3 regions of the Thiocapsa bogorovii genome follow, and region 3 is predicted to be linked to each of the others. Evidence: predicted binding sites of a transcription regulator. Region 3 holds the regulator's gene; each other region holds the start of a gene.

Region 1 (6,437 bases), 560 kb from region 3:
GGCGAGCAGGGCCGAGCCGTCGAGCAGATAAAGACGCTGAGACTTTCCGGCGAGTTTCAGACAAGCCGACTCGGCGAGGAGCGCGGTACCGATCGTGGCGAAGAAGAGAAAAATCGCCGGCCAGCCGAACTGCCAGAATCCGAAGAGCGTCGCCGGCAAGAGGGCCAGCATCACCAAACTCATGGTGCGCTGGATGCTGGTGCGGGCGTGGGCGAAGGGGCCGGCGCTCGAGGCCGGGGTCTCGATCTGCATGTTAGGCCTCCGCTCTTATGGTCGGCGGCTCGGCTGCCGCCCCGGATGTCGCGATCGCGGCATCGGTCTCGGCTGTCTCGGCGGCCTTCTTCGCCGCAGCCTCGCGCTTGCGTTTCGCCATCGCCTCACGCTTGGCCTGCTTCATCGCCTCCATCCGGGCGGTGCGTTGCTCGGCCAGCCGCTTGGTCTCGGTCATCTTCTGCTTGGCGCGTCCGCGCGCGGCCATCTCGCCCTTGGCATAGTTGAAGTACTGCACCAGCGGGATATGGGCCGGGCAGACGTAGGCGCAGGATCCGCAACCGATGCAATCCATCAGTCCGAGGCTCACGGCACCTTCCAGATCGCCTGCACGGGTATGGGCAGCCATGTCGAGCGGTACCAGTCCGCAGGGACACGCCTGCACGCAGGTCGCACAACGAATACAGGGCATGGGCTCATGCCGGGTGACCTCGGCGGTCGTGAGTGCCAGCACGCCGTTACTGCCCTTGACCATGGGAACGCGCGTGCTCGGGAGCGGTTGGCCCATCATGGGACCGCCGCTGATAAGCTGCGCCGGCTGTTCCGCGAAGCCGCCGCAGTGCTCAAGCAGATCCTGCACTCGCGCTCCGAGAGGCACGCGCAGGTTGCGCGGCCGCGAAACGGCCCCGCCGCTGACGGTCACCACACGCGAGACCAGCGGCCGACCCCAGCGCAGCGCCTCGTGGACCGCGAAGGCGGTGGCGCCGTTGTGCACGACCACACCGATATCTGCGGTCAGTCCGCGCGCCGGTGTCTCGCGCCCGGTCAGCGACTGCACCAGATGCTTTTCGGACCCCATCGGGTAACGCGTCGGCAAGCGGGCGATGCGGATCCGCGGATCCGCCGAGGCGGCCAGCGCCATCGCGGCCTGCGCCTCGGGCTTGTTGTTCTCGATGGCGACGATGATCCGGTCGACCCCCAAGGCGTGCGCCATAATTCTGACCCCGTCGATGACCTCCTCGGCATGCTCGCGCATGAGCCGGTCGTCGCAGGTCAGATACGGCTCGCATTCAGCCCCGTTGATCACGAGGGTATGCAGGCGGTAGCGGGTACGCAGATTCAGCTTCACCGCGGACGGGAAGGTCGCGCCCCCCATTCCGACGATGCCGGCTGCTGCGACACGCGCAGCAATCTCCTCCGGCGCAAGCGCAAAGGGATCGGGAACGCCTTGAATCTCGTCCGACCAACGATCCTCGCCGTCGGGCTTCAGGGTCACGGTCCGCACCGAAAGCCCGGAGGCGTGATGCGCCGGGTAGCTCCCGACCCCCATCACCCGCCCCGAGGTGGGCGCATGCACCGGCGCCGATATGGCGCCCTGGCTGAGTGCGAGCAGCTCGCCCTTGGCCACCTGCTGACCGCGGCGCACGGCCGGCTTGGCAGGCGCACCGATATGCTGCTGCAGCGGGATGTGCAGCAACGCCGGCATCGGCAGGTCCTCGATCGCCTGCCCGGCCGCGAGGTGCTTATTGTCTTGCGGATGCACGCCGCCGCGGATCTTGAAGAGTTTCATCGTCGGGTCCTTCTTGCCTCTGCGTCTCGATCTTTAGGGCGTTGCGCGGGGGGTGCCTCCTGACTCCCGCCATCAGCCAAAACCGAAGCTGGTGGCCCGCCTAATGGCGCCAGCGCGCTCGGCTTCGGCCAATACCAGGTCTGCAGGGTCGGCGTGACCGGGCGCATCTCGATGCACTCGGTCGGGCAGACGTCGAAGCACAGCTCGCACCCGGTACAGGCGTCGGCGAAGACGCTGTGGATCATGTTGTTGGCCCCCATGATCGCGTCCGTCGGGCAGCGCTTGAAGCATTTGCAGCAGCCGATGCAGAGGTTCTCGTGGATGTGTGCGATCGCCGGCGCTTTGTCGGCAACTCCGGAGAGGTCGACGCTGACCCCGAGCACACCCGCGAGCTCCTCCGCCAGGGCACGTCCGCCCGGCGGACAGATGGTCACCGAGGCCGCGCCCGAGGCGATCGCCTCCGCTGCCGGCGCGCATCCGGGATAGCCGCATTGACCGCACTGCGAGCCGGGCAGCAGCTCCACGACCCGATCGGCGAGCGGATTCCCCTCGACCTTCAGATAGCGTGCGGCGAGGCCCAGGAGCCAACCCAAAATCAGGCCGAGTGTCGTGAGGCTAAAGATCGCGGCTATCATCGTGTTCCGATCTCGTTTAAGAATCCGTCATGTTGGTTGTGCCCTTCTAGGCGGCCAAGGAACTGCTGGTCCGCTGCCCTCCGAAACCCGACCCGAACCCCGTCGGCATCCGTCTCGAAAATCGTCACACCCGTGCAGCGCACCCCTTCATCGATCTCTCGCCCTCCGGAACGCGTCCCGCCATGGCCGCTGACCGGACAAGAGTTCGAGCGCTTCACCGATCCTTGCCTGTCGCGCCGACCGCGTTCCGCAGTTTCATGCCAGCCCGGCGAATCCCATGAAGGCCAGCGAAAGGAGCCCGGCTGCGATAAAGGCGATCGGTGTCCCGGTGAAGGCTGCCGGGACCTGCGCCAGAGCCAGTCGCTCGCGCATGCCGGCGAACAGCAGCATCACCAAGGTGAACCCAAGGGCCGAGCCGAACCCGTAGAGGACGCTTTCGAGGAATCCATGCGCCTCTTGGACATTCAGCAAGGCCACGCCCAGCACGGCGCAGTTCGTGGTAATGAGGGGGAGGAAGATCCCCAAGACCTGGTAGAGGGCGGGCGAAAGCTTGCGCACCGCCATCTCGGTAAATTGCACGACCGCGGCAATCACCAGGATGAAGGTCAGGATGCGGAGGAAACCGATATCCAGTGGCTGAAGCACAAACCATTCGAGCAGCCAGCTCGCAACCGCGGCCAAGGTCAGCACAAAGGTGGTGGCCAGACCCATCCCCAAGGCGGAGTCGAGCTTGTTCGACACCCCCATGAAGGGACAGAGCCCCAGGAATTTGACCAGCACGACGTTGTTGACCAACGCCGTGCCGAGAATCAGCATCACATACTCGCCCATCGGTGGAACGCCCTTGCGTCGCGACCTTGATGCCATAGCAGCAGCAAATGCGGTGCCAGCAACCGAGTGCGACGCGCGCACCGGATCGATCGGCGCCCTTCCAGATGGCGCTGGAGACCGAAATCGTCGCTTCATCAATCGATTGACCTCGCCTGGGGAGCGTGCGGCGCGGAACAGCCGGCATCCCGCCGGCGCGTCCGTCTCGCTCCTCGGCGTCATCCCTCCGGAGCCGGGCTGTCGCGGTGACAACAGAGATCACGGTTGCAGTTGCATCGAAATGTCGTAAAACTGACAGGGGTATCGACAGGGGCGCCTCCGACTGAGAGCGTTGGGCCGACGACATGCGCTGCGCTGTCCGAGCGGACTCGGGGTCGTCATGTGCCACACGCGCAGCTGTCATTTATGGCATTATAATTGCTTTAACTTTAGCCCACGTACAGGATTCAGGAGAGCGCCGTGCCGGTCCGAGAAGCCCCGGACACCGTCCAGCAGGTCGTCATCAACGCGCTCGGCGAGTTTCTGGCCTCGCCGCCGGACGGGACCCCGATCGAGGTTGTCGAGGCGCTGACCCTGATGGGCGGCAATGCGTTGGATCCGCTGCCTCCCCGCCTCTTCTTCGAAGCGGTCGAGCAGTCGCCCGTGGCTATCTCCATCACGGACCATAGAGCGGCGATCCTCTATGCGAATCGTGCCTTCGAAACCTTGACCGGTTACAGCCGCGAGGAGGTTTTGGGACAGAACGAGTCGATCCTCTCGAGCAACGCGACCCCCCCCAGCGTCTACCAACAGCTGTGGCAAACCATCCAGCGCAAGGAGACTTGGACGGGCACTCTGGTCAACCGCACCAAGGCGGGCCGCGACTATCTAGCCGAGTTGATCATCTCCCCGGTCCTAGACCGCGAAGGGGATCTTCAGTACTTCCTCGGGATGCATCGGGACGCGACCAAGGTCCACGAGCTCGAGGGGGCGCTGCGTCAACAGAAGGCGCGCATCGAGACGGTCCTGGATGCGGCCCCGGTGATCGTGGTCCTGCTCGACAGCAAGGGCCGGATCATCCTGGACAATCAAGAGTACAAAAAGCTGTTCGGGGATCTGCGCGGCAAGGAGCCGGCCGATGTTCTGCGCGCGGCGGTCAGCGAGCAGCTCGGCGTGGATGCCTTCGCCGCCTGTTTGGATGGGCGAGGCTTCAAGGATGTCGAGGTCGCCATCGAGATCCCGGGCTCGATGGGGCCGCGCTGGTTCGCCTGCTCGGGGACCCCGGTCGAGGAGACGGACGCCAGCGCTCGGACCTATTTCGGCCGACAGGTCCCCGGCGACCGGCGTTTGCTGCTCCTCGCGAGCGAGGTCACGGCGCGGAGGCGCGAGATCGAGCGCGCCCATCTGGAAAACCTACGCGCCAGGCTCGCCGAGCAGCAGTTGATGCACGGGATGCGCGAGGCCCTCGCCGCGGCCATCTATCAGATCCAGGTTCCGCTCAACGTCATCAACGCCGCCGCGGCCATGGTCCGCGGCGGTGCCGGCAACGTCGACACGCTCGCCGGGATGCTCGACCAGATCAGCGTCTCGGGGGCCAAGGCACTCGCGACGCTGACCTCGGCGCTGCCCGAGGAGCCGCGCGAGGCCGGGGTCATGGTCAACGTCAACGAGCTCCTGCGCCAGGTCCTGGAGCTAGAGACCGACCGGCTCTTGGCCACGGGGATCGTGGTCGATTGGCGCCCGGCGCATGTTCTGCCCGAGCTGCCGGGCCACAAGAATCAACTGCGCGCCTTGTTCAAGCACCTGCTCGACAATGCCATTCAGGCGCTCTGCGAAACCAACCGCGCACACCGCGAGCTGCGCCTGACGACCCGCCGGGTCGACGAAGCCGTCGAGGTCGAGATCGAAGACAACGGCCCGGGGATCCCGACCGAAGACCGTTACAAGGTGTTCGAGCCCTTCTACATCGGCTGGCGCAACCGCCGCGGCAAGGCCGGTATGGGTCTTGCGCTCAGTCAAGAGATCGTGAATGCCCACGGAGGCAGTATCGAGGTCGACCCGAAGATGACCGATGGCTGTCGGATTCGCCTGTCACTGACTGCTGTCCCCGACGACGACTGAGCTTGCACGGACCCTCATGAACGCCGACTTCCCCGTCCCCGGCAGCGCCGAGCAGGCCTGCCGGTTGGATCTGCTCGAATCCCAACTCAGCGCACTGTTCGAGGTGAGCTCGGTGCTCAGCCGTTCCCTCGATCTGCGCCAGACCCTGCGCGAGGTGCTCGGCGTGCTGCACGAGCGCGGCCGCCTTCGACACGGGATGGTCAGTCTCCTGAGCGAGGATCGCGGCGAGCTCTTGATCAGCGCGCTCCATACCGACGACCAGAACGCCGCAGACCGCATCGCCTATCGGCCCGGCGAGGGCATCATCGGCAGCATCCTCTCGCGTAATCGTCCCTGGATCCTGCCGCGCATCGGCGACGAGCCCCGCTTCCTCGATCGACTCAGCCTCTATGACCCGGACCTCCCCTTCATCGGCGTACCGATCCGACTCGGCGAAGGAGGTGCGATCGGTGTCTTCGCGGCGCAGCCCCCCTTCGCCGACGGACTGCTCGAGGAACGGGCGCGCTTTCTGGAGATGGTCGCCAATCTGATCGGCCAGGCGGTCCGTCTCGCCCGGACCGTCGAGGCCGAGCAGCAAGCCTTGCGCGAGGAGCGCGACAAGCTCCGTCGCGAGGTCAAAGGCACCCACGGCTTCGACAGCATCATCGGCCATACGGACGCCATGCGCCTGGTCTTCGATCAGGTGCGCCAAGTCGCGAAATGGAACACCACCGTCCTGATACGGGGCGAATCAGGCACCGGCAAGGAGTTGATCGCCGACGCCATCCATTACAACTCGCCACGCGCACGCGCCGCCTTCGTCAAACTCAACTGCGCCGCCCTGCCGGACAATCTGCTGGAATCCGAGCTCTTCGGCCACGAGAAGGGCGCCTTCACCGGCGCGATCAGCCAGCGCAAGGGCCGTTTCGAACAAGCCGACGGCGGCACGCTCTTTCTCGACGAGATCGGCGAGATCACCCCGGCCTTTCAGGCCAAGTTGCTGCGCGTCTTGCAGGAAGGCGAGTTCGAGCGGGTCGGCGGCGGGCGCACGCTCAAGGTGGACGTGCGGGTCATCGCCGCCACCAATCGCGACCTCGAGGCCGAGGTGCGGGCCG
Region 2 (6,437 bases), 420 kb from region 3:
GTTCATCTGCTGCATCTGCACCTCGATGCGGCGCACCGGGGCCTGAACGGGCATGCGCGATCCGTCTTCGAAGATCAGGGTGAGATCGACCGTTTCACCTGGCTCGAGCGGTTGTTTGAGGCCGAGGAGCATGACGTGGAGGCCGCCGGGTTTCAGGGTGACCGTCTCCCCTGCGGGAATCGCGACCTTCTCGATCCGGCGCATCCGCATCATTCCGCCTTCTTCAACGTGGGTGTGCAGCTCGACACTCTCCGAGACGGCGCTCTCGGCACCGACCAGCGCCTGACTCGTTCCGGTTTGGTTTTCCAGAGACATAAAGACGGCGCTGTTCGGTTGGCCGGGCGGTACCGCCCGAACATAGGGATCGCCGATCGAGACCTCGGCGCCGAGAGCGGAGCAGGACAGGGCGGTGAAGAGCGTGGCGGCGAGCAGTGGCGATGCGTATCCGGGCATGACTTGTCCTCCGACAGACGGTACAGGGTTCGAGATTCGGCTTGCTAAGGTTTGGACTGATTCTCGGTCGACGGGCTCGATCCCAGCAGGTTTCGGATCGCTGCCACGATATCCGTCGAGGGCGTGGCATGATCGAGGTTGAGCACGAGCTTACCTTGCGTGTCGACAACATGGGTGTAGGCGGAGTGATCGACGACATAGCCCATCGCCGAATCGTCCAGGTCGGTACGTCGGTAGGCTGCACCGTAGAGTTTGGCGACCTCGGCGATTTGCTCGCTCGTTCCGGTCAGGCCGAGGATCTCGGGGTGGAAATAGCCACTATACTCGGCGAGCCGCGTGGCCGAATCCCGCTCGGGATCGACACTGATGAAGAGGACCCGGACCCGCTCCAACTCTTCGGGCGTCAGCGCCTTGAGCGCTCCGGCGATCAACACCAGGTTGGTCGGGCAGATGTCCGGACACCAGGTGTATCCGAAATAGATCAGGACGACCTTGCCGCGCAGATCGGCGAGGGCGACCGGGCCGTTCACGGAGTCGAGGACGAAGTCGCCGCCCTGCGGCGGCGAGGCCAGATCCAGTGCATTGTGTTGCGGCGCCTCCGGATCGATACCGACCTCGGTCGGGGACCAAAACGACAGCCATGCCAAGAGTCCGACGAGGATCAGGATAACGATGATCAACAGCTTTCGCGTCACGATCGGGAGCCCCACCGGGAAAAGTCGATCCCCGCATCTTGGGCAGCGGGGTGCGATTCGCCTTGACGCACGTCAATCATACGGCGAAGACCCGGATGGGTCCGGGCTTTTGTGCGATAGGACCCGTGCGCCGCGCCATTCGCCCCGATTTTGCGGTTCCCGCCGTGCTCGACCTCCCCGGCAGGCAGAGCCGTGGGCGGTCTAACCGGTTGGTGGCAGGCGCGGGTGCTCGAACGCGAGCGTGCGCGGGTCGATCCCCGGGACTGGGCGCAAGTCCGGGACACTCTCCCGCTGCTCGAGGACCTGAACGAAGAGGAAATGCGGCGTCTCGCCGATCTTGCGCTCTTGTTTCTGCGCGACAAGCGTCTGGATCCCGCGCAAGGGCTTGAGCTCACCGATGCCATGCGCCTGGCGATTGCCCTGCAAGCCTGTCTTCCCGTGCTGGAACTCGGGCTTGACTGGTACCGCGGCTGGTATGCCGTCATCGTCTATCCCGAGGAGTTCGTCCCGGAGCGCGAGATCATGGGCGAGGACGGCGTGGTCTGGACCGAGCACGAAGCCAAAAGCGGCGAGGCCTGGGAACAAGGCCCCGTCATCCTCTCGTGGGCGGATGTCGAGGCCGGGATGGCCCGCGACGGCTACAACGTCGTGATCCACGAGTTGGCCCACAAGCTCGACATGCGCGACGGGGCCGCCAACGGCTGCCCGCCGTTGCACGCAGGCATGTCTCCAAAGGTCTGGGCGGAGACCTTCTCCGCTGCCTACGAGGACCTGTGTCGACGGGTCGACGACGACGAGGAGACCCCGATCGACCCCTACGCGACCGAGTCGCCCGCCGAGTTCTTCGCCGTGCTCAGCGAAGGTTTTTTCGAGCTGCCCGATCTTGTCCATTCCGAATACCCGGCGGTCTACGAGCAGATGCGGCTGTTTTACCGGCAAGACCCCTTGGCGCGACTCCCTGCCGCTGGGGGTGAGGCTCGGTCGACACCTTAAGCGGTGTCGGGCATTGAGCCAAATCCCACACGTCGGTTGTGTCAGGGCTGTCGCGATCCCGACAGACCCTGGGCTCAATTGCGCTCGCCTGTAATTTTTTCAGTCGGTTAATTCATCGCAAAGACCGGGCACGGTCTTTGCTCTAATGCTTCCAGAGACATCTTTCCGCGGGGCCTGTGCCCCTTCTCCGGAGGCAACGTGATGGAGTTGAAGGTGATTGCCGATGCCGCGGGCGCGCCCGGCGGTGGTTGCGCGTCGAGCGGCTGCGGTGCCGGCGGCGATAAGCTCGCCCATCTGCCCGAGGCCATCCGCGCCAAGATCAACAATCATCCCTGTTTCTCGGAGGACGCGCATCATCACTATGCGCGGATGCACGTCGCCGTCGCACCCGCCTGCAACATCCAGTGTCACTACTGTAATCGCAAGTACGATTGCTCCAACGAGTCACGCCCGGGTGTCGTTTCCGAGGTGCTGACTCCGGAACAGGCGGTGAAGAAGGTCATCGCGGTCGCCGCGGCCATACCCCAGATGACGGTACTCGGCATCGCCGGTCCGGGCGATCCGCTTGCTAATCCGCAACGCACCTTGGAGACCTTCCGCCAGCTCTCCGAAAACGCCCCCGACATCAAGCTCTGCGTCTCCACCAACGGACTCGCGCTGCCCGGTCTGGTCGACGAGATCTGCAAGCACAACATCGAGCACGTCACCATCACCATCAACTGTGTCGACCCGGACGTCGGCGCCAAGATTTACCCCTGGATCTTCTGGAACAACCGCCGAGTGACCGGACGCAAGGCGGCCGAGATCTTGATCGAGCAGCAGCAGAAGGGACTCGAGATGCTGGTCGCGCGCGGTGTCCTGGTCAAGGTCAACTCGGTCCTGATTCCGGGCGTGAACGCCGAGCACCTCAAGGAGGTCAGCCGGGTCGTCAAGGCCAAGGGCGCCTTCTTGCACAATGTGATGCCGCTGATCGCCGAGCCCGAGCACGGCACCTTCTACGGGATGATGGGCCAGCGCGGTCCGACCAACGAAGAGCTGAGCGCGCTGCAGGACGCCTGCGCCGGGGACATGGCCATGATGCGCCACTGCCGCCAATGCCGCGCGGATGCGGTCGGCATGCTCGGCGAGGATCGGGGCGACGAGTTCACGCTCGACAAGATCGCCGAGCAAGATGTCGACTATGCCGCCGCGATGGCCCGTCGCGCTGAGGTCCATGCGGCCATCGAGGCCAGTCGTACCGCCCAACGTCGCCAGTCCAGCGAGACCTTCGTCTCGATCGCCGCCCTGACCCGGCGCCGCCCCGCGCGCCCCGAGCCTCGTCCGGTTTTGATGGCGGTGGCGACCATGGGCGGCGGCGTGATCAACCAGCATTTCGGCCACGCCCGCGAGTTCCTGGTCTATGAGGCCAGCACGAACGACGTGCGCTTCATCGGTCATCGCAAGGTCGATCTTTACTGCTCGGGCGACGAGACCTGCGGCGATGGGGAGTCGGTTCTGGCCAAGACCATCCGTGTTCTCGACGGCTGCGAGGTCGTGCTCTGCTCGCGCATCGGCTACGAGCCTTGGGGTCAGTTGGAGGCCGCGGGCATTGTTCCGAACGGCGAGCATGCGATGGAGCCGATCGAGGACGCTGTCGCCGCGGTGTATCGCGAGATGGACGAGGCTGGGCTGCTCGATCGGCCCGACGGCGCCATGCATCGGATGAGCGCTTAAACCGCGCCCGGTGCGGTACGCGATGGGTTTGGATGGGATCGGCCCCGGCAGGCTGAACGAGCGTTGGAGTCGGCGCGGTTTAAGAATGAAACACGAGTAACTTTTAAATTCTAAACCGCGTCTCCGCAAAGGTCGGAAAGACCCTCGCGTCCGACCCGCCACGCAAACGACGCATTGCCCTCTGGACGCGGTTTAGCTCGCAAAGGCAGCGGAGGTCCATTCATGGCATTCAAGATTATCGAGGGTTGCGTGAATTGCTGGGCGTGTCTGCCCCTGTGTCCGAGCGAGGCGATTCGCGAGGCACTCCCGCATTTCATGATCGACGCACGCGCCTGCACGGAGTGCGAGGGCGACTTCGCCGATCCGCAGTGCGCGAGCATCTGCCCGATCGAGGGGGTCATTCTCGATGGGCTCGGCGTGCCGGTGAATCCTCCGGGGTCGCTGACCGGAATCCCGCCGGATCGGTGGGCGGAGATCCGCACCCAGATCCAGGCCCGCTGAACCGCGCTTCGTGTGATCCGCGGTGTCGGGGTTTAGGCGGTCCTGTGAGCAGGCCGCGGCCTTGGCGGGGCGCGGTTCAGGTATTTTTGTTCGGTGTATGCGGAAAGGAAAGGTGAGCTGATGTCGTCTGTGCTGTTCTACGAGAAGCCGGGGTGTCTGTCCAACGCCAAGCAGAGGGCGTTGCTGGACTCGCTCGGGCATCGTGTGACCGTGCGGAACCTGCTTGCCGAGCCCTGGACCGCCGAGCGGTTGCGGCCGTTTTTCGGGGCTCTGCCGGTGCCCGACTGGTTCAATTCGAGCGCACCTCGCATCAAGCAGGGCGAGGTTCGGCCCGAGACCCTGGACGAGTCGACCGCCTTGGCCCTGATGCTGGATGATCCGCTGCTCATCCGCCGACCTTTGATCGAGTCCGAGTACGGATGCGGCTGCGGTTTTGAGCCAAGTCGACTGCTAACGGCGCTCGGCGTGACCCTTTCGAACGATCAGGATCTGCAATCCTGCTCCCGCAGCGGTCCGGATCCGCGGTGCGCGCTTCCGACCGACGGAGCGGCCGCCTGATGTCGCCCGGCGAATCGGCCATTGCTCGGGATATTGCCGATCAGACTCCGGCCGTCGAGGTCGCGCCCGGCGTGCACTGGGTCGGCGCGCTCGATCCGGGTCTGCGCACCTTCGACATCATCCTGCGCACCGCCAACGGCACGACTTACAACAGCTATCTGGTGCGCGGCGACGCAGGCGTTGCCGTCATCGACACCGTGAAAGCGGAGTTCTCCGACGACTTCTTCGGGCGTCTGGAGTCGGTCGCCCGCTACGACGAGATTCGCGTCATCGTGCTCAATCATCTGGAGCCGGATCACACTGGGGCGCTTCCTGAGCTGATGCGCCGTGCGCCCCATGCACAGCTCTACATCTCCAAGCGTGCCACGCCCATGCTGAAGGCGCTGCTCAAGCCCCGCGACGACCGGCCGTTGGCCTACAAGACCGTCGGCACGGGCGACGAGGTCTCGCTCGGCGGGCGGACGCTGCGCTTCCTGCATACGCCTTTCCTGCATTGGCCCGATACCCAGTGCACCTGGTTGGCGGAGGAGGGCGTGCTCTTCTCGGGCGACGTCTTCGGTTGTCACCATTGCGACGGGCGGCTCTTCAACGACCTCTGCGGTGATTTCCGCTTCGCGTTCGATTACTACTACGCGCACATCATGCGGCCCTTCAAGAGCTACGTAGTGGATGCGCTCAAGCTGATCGAGCCGCTGCCGATCAAGCTGATCGCCCCGACCCACGGGCCGATCTTGCGCGATCGCCCCCGCCGCTACGTCACCCGCTACCGCGAGCTGTCCACGACCAGCCTGGCCGAGCGCATTGATCAGAACGAACGCTCGCTCATTGTCTTTTACATGAGCGCCTACGGCAGCACCGCGCGCATGGCCGAGGCGATCCGCGCCGGGGCGGAGGAGGCGGGCGGGATCCGCGTGTCCCTCTACGACCTCGAGGGCGGCGAGATTCAGCCCTTTGTGGACCTGATCGAGTCCGCCGATGCTTTGGCACTGGGCTCGCCGACCATCAACGGGGACGCAGCCAAGCCGATCTGGGATCTGCTCTCCTCGCTCGCCGTGATCGACCTCAAGGGCAAGCTCGGAGCCGCCTTCGGCTCCTACGGCTGGACCGGAGAGGCGGTGAAGATGATCGAGGACCGCCTGCGCGGGCTCAAGCTCCGTGTCCCGGTCGCGGGTCTGCGCATCAAACTCATCCCGACCGATGAAGAGCTCGAGGAGTGCCGTGCATTCGGGCGAGCGCTGGCCGGCGCCCTCGTGCGCGGCGAGCAGGGGCGGGTCATCGACTTCGCGGACTTGGGCTGAACCGCTGCCCCGTTTCCAACCATCGACAATCCCAACCATCGACAATCCAGGAGTCAGAAACCATGGCGAAAGCCAAAATCACATTTTCGGATATCGAGCAGACCGTCAACGTCCCGGCCGGAACGCGCGTCATCGAGGTCTCCGAGCGGATCGGCGCCGGCATTATCTACGGCTGCCGCGAAGGCGACTGCGGCACCTGCATGATGCATGTCGAGGAGGGTTGGAA
Region 3 (6,437 bases):
CGCGCCGCGCGGATCCGCCTGGTCATCTTCGACGTCGACGGAGTTCTGACCGACGGCAGCCTCTATCTCGGCGACGACGGCCAAGAGTATAAGGCGTTCAACTCGCGTGACGGACACGGTATGGTGATGCTCCAGGAGAGCGGGGTGCAGATCGGAATCATCACGGGCCGAACCTCGCAGGTGGTCAGTATCCGCATGAAGGGCCTCGGAGTAGAGCACCTCTTCCAAGGTTGCCGCGACAAGCTTCCGGCCTACGAGGCGCTCAAGCAGGAGCTGTCCCTCGGCGACGAGGCGATCGCCTATGTCGGAGACGACCTCATGGATCTTCCCGTCATGCGTCGGGTCGGACTCGCCGTTGCGGTCGCCGACGCCCACCATCTGGTGCGCGGTCATGCCCATCTCTGTACTCAAGCGCGCGGTGGTCGTGGGGCTGCCCGCGAGGTCTGCGAGCTGATCATGGAAGCTCAGGGCACGTGGGCGCGGATCATCGCCGGGACGCAATGAGCGGGCGTGTCCGGGTCAGCGATCTACCGGTCTGGTCCGCACGGCAGTGGACGCTCGCCGCCTTCTTCGTGACTTCAGGGCTGCTCGGGTGGTGGCAACTGCGCCCCGAGCCCGAGCCGCCGGCACCTGAAGTCGAGCGTGCTCGGCTGCCGGATTATGTGGTTTCGCGCTTCAACGCCGTAGAGACCGACGACATGGGGAAACCGAGCCGGAGCCTGGTCGCCGACCAGCTGCGCCAGTATGTCGAAGAGGATGTCTCGGAGCTCGATCGCCCGCGCATGACCCTCTATCAGCGCGAGGGCGATACCGCCGTCGAGCCGTGGCGCGCACGCGCCGACACCGGCCTCGTCCTCCCCGGCGGCGAGGAGGTTCTGCTCGAGGGGGCGGTGGAGCTCGAGCGCAAGGGCGACGCGAGCCGGCCCGACACCCACATGGAGACCGAGCTGATGCGTATCTGGCACAAGAAGGCTTTCGCGGAGACGGACCGGCCGGTCCAGGTCACCAGTGCCTTGGATCGGCTGAACGCCACCGGGATGCGCCTCTGGTACGACGAGCCCGTGCGTGCCCAATTCGACGGACGCGCATATCTTTATATTGCGCCCGAGCAGGACGAGGAGCCATGAGCGAGAGAGGATTCTACGACCGGCGGCGGGACACCGTCACGGCCGCGACCCTGGCCTTCGTCATTGGCCTCGCGAGCGCCCCGGCGGCAGCGCTCGAGGACGATGCGAACCAACCCATCTTGATCGAAGCAGACGACGTCGAGGTTCTGGAGGCGGAGAACACCAGCATTTATGTCGGAAACGTTCAAGTCGACCAAGGAAGCATGCGACTCCTCGGAGATCATGTGACCGTTTATCATCGCGACGACCGCCGCCCGCGTTTTATTATCGCACTCGGCGCCCCGGCGAGCTTCAAACAGCTCCTCGACAACGACGAGGGCGAGGTCCTGGCCTTCGCGAAGCGGATGGAATACGACGCCGACAAGGACGAGCTCACCCTCATCGAGGACGCCTTGCTGATTCAGGGGGCCGACCGCGTCGCGAGCGAGCGCATCGTCTACGATCGCGCGCGCGCCCATTTTCGCGCGGGGGGCAGCGGACGGGTCAAGATCACCATCACCCCGGAGGAGGAATGAGGCTAAACCGCGTCCGGGGCAGACGATGACCTTTGATCGGAGACCACCCTTGAACAATCCCGAGAGCCTAGGCGGCGACGCGGTTTAGGATGAGCGATCTTATCGCGGATTCCGACTCGGACTTAAACCGCGCCCGGTGCGGTATGCGTCGTTTGTTGGGGTGGCTTGGCTGCGCCAGCTCCGACAACTGTCTGAGCTGGAACGGTTTACGGTATTCAGAATATTTGATTCCAAACCGCGTCTTCTAAAAGGTCGAAAAAATCCTTGAACCCGACACAACATGAAAACGACGCGTTTCACTCTGGACGCGGTTTAGGGTCGGGCTCGACGACGCTGCGCGCGGAGCATCTGAAGAAGAGCTACCGCGGACGCCAGGTCCTGCGGGACGTCAGCGTCGGTGTGGATGCCGGCGAGGTCGTGGGCCTGCTCGGACCGAACGGCGCGGGCAAGACCACCTGTTTTTATCTGATCGTCGGCCTGATCCCGGCGGACGAGGGCCGTATCGCGCTGAGCGGGCAGGACATCACACTAAAACCGATGCATGCGAGGGCACGCTCCGGCCTGAGCTATCTGGCACAAGAGCCCTCCGTGTTTCGTAAGCTCAGCGCGCGCGACAACATCCTGGCCATCCTGGAAACACGCCGCGATCTATCCCGGGCCGACCGTAACCTGCGCTGCGAGCGCCTCCTCGAAGAGTTGGGAATCGCCCATGTCGGTGGATCGCTTGCGCTGAGCCTCTCCGGCGGGGAGCGGCGCCGCCTGGAGATCGCACGCGCGCTCGCGGTCGACCCCCTGGTGATGCTGCTCGACGAACCCTTCGCCGGGGTCGACCCGATTGCCGTCGGAGACATCAAGGCTATCGTTTCGCATCTGCGCGATCGCGGGATCGGCGTACTGATCACCGACCACAACGTGCGCGAGACGCTCGATATCTGCGACCGCGGTTACATCATCAGCTCGGGGTGCGTCATCGCGGCAGGCACCCCCGCCCAGCTCTTGGCCGATCAACAAGTGCGCGACGTCTACCTGGGCGCAGATTTCTCCATGTGAGCGCAAGCCCGCCACTTCACCGGCACGCGCATCCGTTGGATGCTCTTTCCGAGATGTTGGGTGTAAGATGGCCGGCATGCCTCGGCTGATGACGCCTTCACCGGACTCAAACGGCTGGAATCGAGCAGAATTGGCCATGGCCGCTACCTGATCGAACACATCGAAAAGCGCATCCGCGATCCATGAAGCAATCCATCCAGCTTCGGCTCGGCCAACACCTGACCATGACGCCTCAGTTGCAGCAGGCGATCCGTCTGTTGCAGCTCTCGACACTGGAGCTCCAGAAGGAGATTCAGGAGGCGCTGGACACCAACCTCATGTTGGAGGAGGGCGACGAAGCGGACCGATTCAACGTCGGCGAGCAGCCGCAAACGGGCACCATCCAGAGCGAGGATATCGAAACACCGCGCCTGGCGGTCGAGCAAACCGTCGACCGCGAGATCCACGCCGAATCCAACGAGATGCCCGACGAGCTGCCCGTCGACACGCTCTGGACCGATGTCTTCGACTCCTATCTGCCGAGCACGTCGCACGGATCCGACGACGGCTCGGACTACGATCCCTTTGCCCAACAGAGTCGCCCTCAGACCCTGCTCGACCACCTCGCTTGGCAGCTCAACCTCTGCAGGCTGAGCGAGCGCGACAATATGATCGCCCAAGCGGTTATCGATTCGATCGACGCCGACGGCTATCTGCGCATCGATATCGACGAGCTGCTCCTGACCGTCGACCATCCCGAGATCAGCGCAGAGGAGGTCGAGGCGGTTGTTCACCGCATTCAATCCTTCGACCCCCCGGGCGTGGGTGCGCGCAATCTCCCCGAGTGCCTGCTGATTCAACTGAGCCAGCTGCCTGCCCAAACGCCTTGGCGAAACGCTGCGATGGCGATCTGCCGCGACGGGTTCGAGTATCTGGCGAAGCGCGACGTCGCTTCCCTGGTCCGTCAGCTGAAGGAATCCGAGGAAGCCGTTGCCGGAGCGCTGGCCCTGATCCGACGTCTCAATCCGCGACCCGGAAGCCTGATCGCCGGCGCACCGGCCCAGTATGTCGTTCCCGATATCTTCGTGCGCAAACGCGAGGGCCGATGGTCGGTCGAGCTCAATCCCGAGTCAATGCCTAAACTCAGAGTGAACGCCGAGTATGCGCGCCTGATCCGGCGCGCCGATCAAAGCGCGGACGGCGTCACCTTGAAGAGCCATTTGCAGGAGGCACGCTGGTTCATCAAGAGCCTGGCCAGCCGCAACGACACGGTGCTGCGCGTCGGGGCGAAGATCGTCGAGATGCAGCAGGAGTTCTTCGAGCACGGAGACGAGGCGATGAGACCGATGGTTCTGCGCGATGTCGCCGAGGCTTTGGAGCTTCACGAGTCGACCGTATCGCGAGTGACGACACAGAAATACATGCACACGCCGCGGGGAACCTTTGAATTCAAGTATTTCTTTTCCTCGCACGTCAACACCGCTTCTGGCGGGGAATGCTCGTCGACCGCGATCCGTGCCCTAATCCGCAAGCTGATCGCCGGCGAGTCCGCGAGAAAGCCCATGAGCGACAGCAAGATCGCACAAGAACTCGCCGATCAGGGGATCAATGTCGCGCGGCGAACCGTCGCCAAGTACCGCGAGGCCATGGGGGTTCCACCCTCAAACGAGCGCAAGCGCCTGGATTAGCAGGCACTTTGAACAATAAGGAGTCAGCAGATGCAGATCAATTTGACGGGTCATCACATTGACGTCACCGACGCGCTGAAGGGCTACGTCGACACGAAGTTCGAGCGGCTTGCGCGGCACTTCGACCACGTCATCAACGCGCACGTCATTCTCAGCGTCGAGAAGCTCGCCCAAAAGGCCGAAGCGACACTGCATATCAACGGCAACAAGCTCTTCGCCGACTCGGTCCATGAGGACATGTACGCTGCGATCGACGGTTTGATCGACAAGCTCGATCGCCAAGTGCTTCGCCACAAGGAGAAAAAGAACGATCATCGCGCTACGAGCCCGAAGATCAGCGAGGGCGAAGAACCCGATCAGATCTGATGCACCAGGCGTCGCGAAGGCGCCTCCGAGACCCCCGATGGGCGCTCTTGCCCGTCGGAGGCATGATACGAACGGGATCGGTGAGGGTTGGCAGGCGGAATCGCCGACCCCGTCCAGACATCCGAGGATTCTCAGGATCCATGATCACATATTCTCGCCCGCCATCGCTGCGCGGGCCCCGTTTCAAGAGCCAGCCGAAGCGCCCGTTACCCGCGGCGCACGGGAGCCGATACCGATGCTCAGCCCGGAACTGATCAACGAGGCCCGAATCGGTCAGGGGCTTGAGATTTCCAGCAAGAAGCGCTTGCTCGAGACCCTTGCCGAGCTGCTCGCCAACGACCATCCGCGCTTGAGTACGGAGAACGTCTTCGAGCGCCTCCTCGAGCGCGAACGCCTCGGCAGCACCGGTCTCGGACACGGCGTGGCCCTGCCTCACGCGAGGATCAAAGAGGTCTCGCAGGTGATCGGGGCTTTCGTACAAACGACTCGGGGGGTCGATTACGACGCCGCCGACGGCGAGCCGGTCGATCTGGCCTTCGCGCTCTTGGTTCCGGAGACGGCGACCGAGGAGCACCTCCAACTGCTCGCCTATCTGGCAGGCCGCTTCAGCGAGTCCGCAACGCGGTCGCAACTGCGCGACGCCGACTCGCCCGCGGCGATTCTGGACCTTTTGAAGGCCACCTAGCGGTCAAGCCGGGCCGCCAGCGATGATCGAAAGCCTTCAATCTCTGATCGCTCAGACCGGACCCCGGCTGAAGCTGCGCTGGATCACGCCGGAGCCGACGGCCGCGCGTCCGCTGCGCGGCGACGATCCCGGAACCACCCGGCAGTCGCTCATCGGCTCACTGAACTGCATCCACCCCAATCGGCTGCAGGTGATCGGCAATGCCGAGCTGATCTATCTGGCGCACCTGGGCCGGACCGCCTTCGGCGAGACCGTGGAGAAGCTCTTCGGGGATCATCCGACCGCCGTCATCTTCTCCGACGGTATCGAACCGGAGCCCGCCTTCCGCGAGGCCGCCGAGCAGACACGCACGCCGCTCATCGGCTCCTCCCTGGGCGACGAAGAGCTGATCAACCACCTTCGCTACTTCCTGACCCATGCGCTCGCCGAGCGCCGCACGGTGCACGGCGTCTTCATCGAGGTCTTGGGCATGGGCGTCCTCTTGGTCGGTGATCCGGCCGTCGGCAAGAGCGAGCTGGCACTCGACCTGATCTCGCGCGGCCACCGGCTCATCGCCGACGACGCGCCGCGTTTCGCGCGCATCGCCCCGGAGACCTTGGAGGGGACCTGTCCCGAAGCCCTGCGCGATTTTCTCGAGGTTCGCGGTCTGGGGATCCTCAACATCCGCGCCATGTTCGGCGAGGGCGCCGTCGTGCGCAGCAAGACGCTGAACCTCATTATCGATCTCCAGCCGCTCGACCAGCAGCAGTTGGAGTGCATCGATCGACTCAGCGGCAGCCTCTCGGTACGCAACATTCTCGGGGTCGCCGTCCCCAAGATCACGATGCCGGTTGCGCCTGGCCGCAACCTGGCGATCTTGGTCGAGGCGGCCGTGCGACACCAGATACTGCGCATTCGCGGCTACGATGCCGGTGTCGACTTCGTCGACCGCCAGGCGCGCGCCATCAGTATCGATCGACCCGACCCGCCGAGATCACCGTTATGACCGGACCACCCGCAGAGGAGCACGGGCGCGAACGCGCACAGT

What was found. Region 3 encodes sigma-54, which starts transcription at its own class of promoters, with help from an activator protein. Its sites were predicted from a motif close to TGGCANGNTNCNTGCTT; they were not measured.
Region 1: the regulator sigma-54 is predicted to act here: its motif matches at 3,650-3,666, upstream of nifL (nitrogen fixation negative regulator NifL).
Region 2: the regulator sigma-54 is predicted to act here: its motif matches at 2,268-2,284, upstream of nifB (nitrogenase cofactor biosynthesis protein NifB).

What each region holds. Positions count from the first base shown of each region.
Region 1 covers NZ_CP089309.1:2,535,783-2,542,219, forward strand. The annotation lists gene LT988_RS11505 (RnfABCDGE type electron transport complex subunit D) at 1-252, opposite strand, end outside; gene rsxC (electron transport complex subunit RsxC) at 254-1,780, opposite strand; partial or broken gene rsxB (electron transport complex subunit RsxB) at 1,888-2,415, opposite strand; gene rsxA (electron transport complex subunit RsxA) at 2,671-3,246, opposite strand; gene nifL (nitrogen fixation negative regulator NifL) at 3,703-5,343, shown strand; gene nifA (nif-specific transcriptional activator NifA) at 5,360-6,437, shown strand, end outside.
Region 2 covers NZ_CP089309.1:2,674,978-2,681,414, reverse strand. The annotation lists gene LT988_RS12160 (copper chaperone PCu(A)C) at 1-453, opposite strand, end outside; gene LT988_RS12155 (SCO family protein) at 498-1,148, opposite strand; gene LT988_RS12150 (M90 family metallopeptidase) at 1,341-2,141, shown strand; gene nifB (nitrogenase cofactor biosynthesis protein NifB) at 2,343-3,854, shown strand; gene LT988_RS12140 (4Fe-4S dicluster domain-containing protein) at 4,077-4,355, shown strand; gene LT988_RS12135 (ArsC/Spx/MgsR family protein) at 4,476-4,913, shown strand; gene LT988_RS12130 (FprA family A-type flavoprotein) at 4,913-6,211, shown strand; gene LT988_RS12125 (2Fe-2S iron-sulfur cluster-binding protein) at 6,274-6,437, shown strand, end outside.
Region 3 covers NZ_CP089309.1:3,095,137-3,101,573, forward strand. The annotation lists gene kdsC (3-deoxy-manno-octulosonate-8-phosphatase KdsC) at 1-504, shown strand, start outside; gene lptC (LPS export ABC transporter periplasmic protein LptC) at 501-1,127, shown strand; gene lptA (lipopolysaccharide transport periplasmic protein LptA) at 1,124-1,642, shown strand; gene lptB (LPS export ABC transporter ATP-binding protein) at 1,976-2,692, shown strand; gene LT988_RS14015 (RNA polymerase factor sigma-54) at 2,875-4,359, shown strand; gene hpf (ribosome hibernation-promoting factor, HPF/YfiA family) at 4,390-4,725, shown strand; gene LT988_RS14025 (PTS sugar transporter subunit IIA) at 4,961-5,410, shown strand; gene hprK (HPr(Ser) kinase/phosphatase) at 5,433-6,395, shown strand.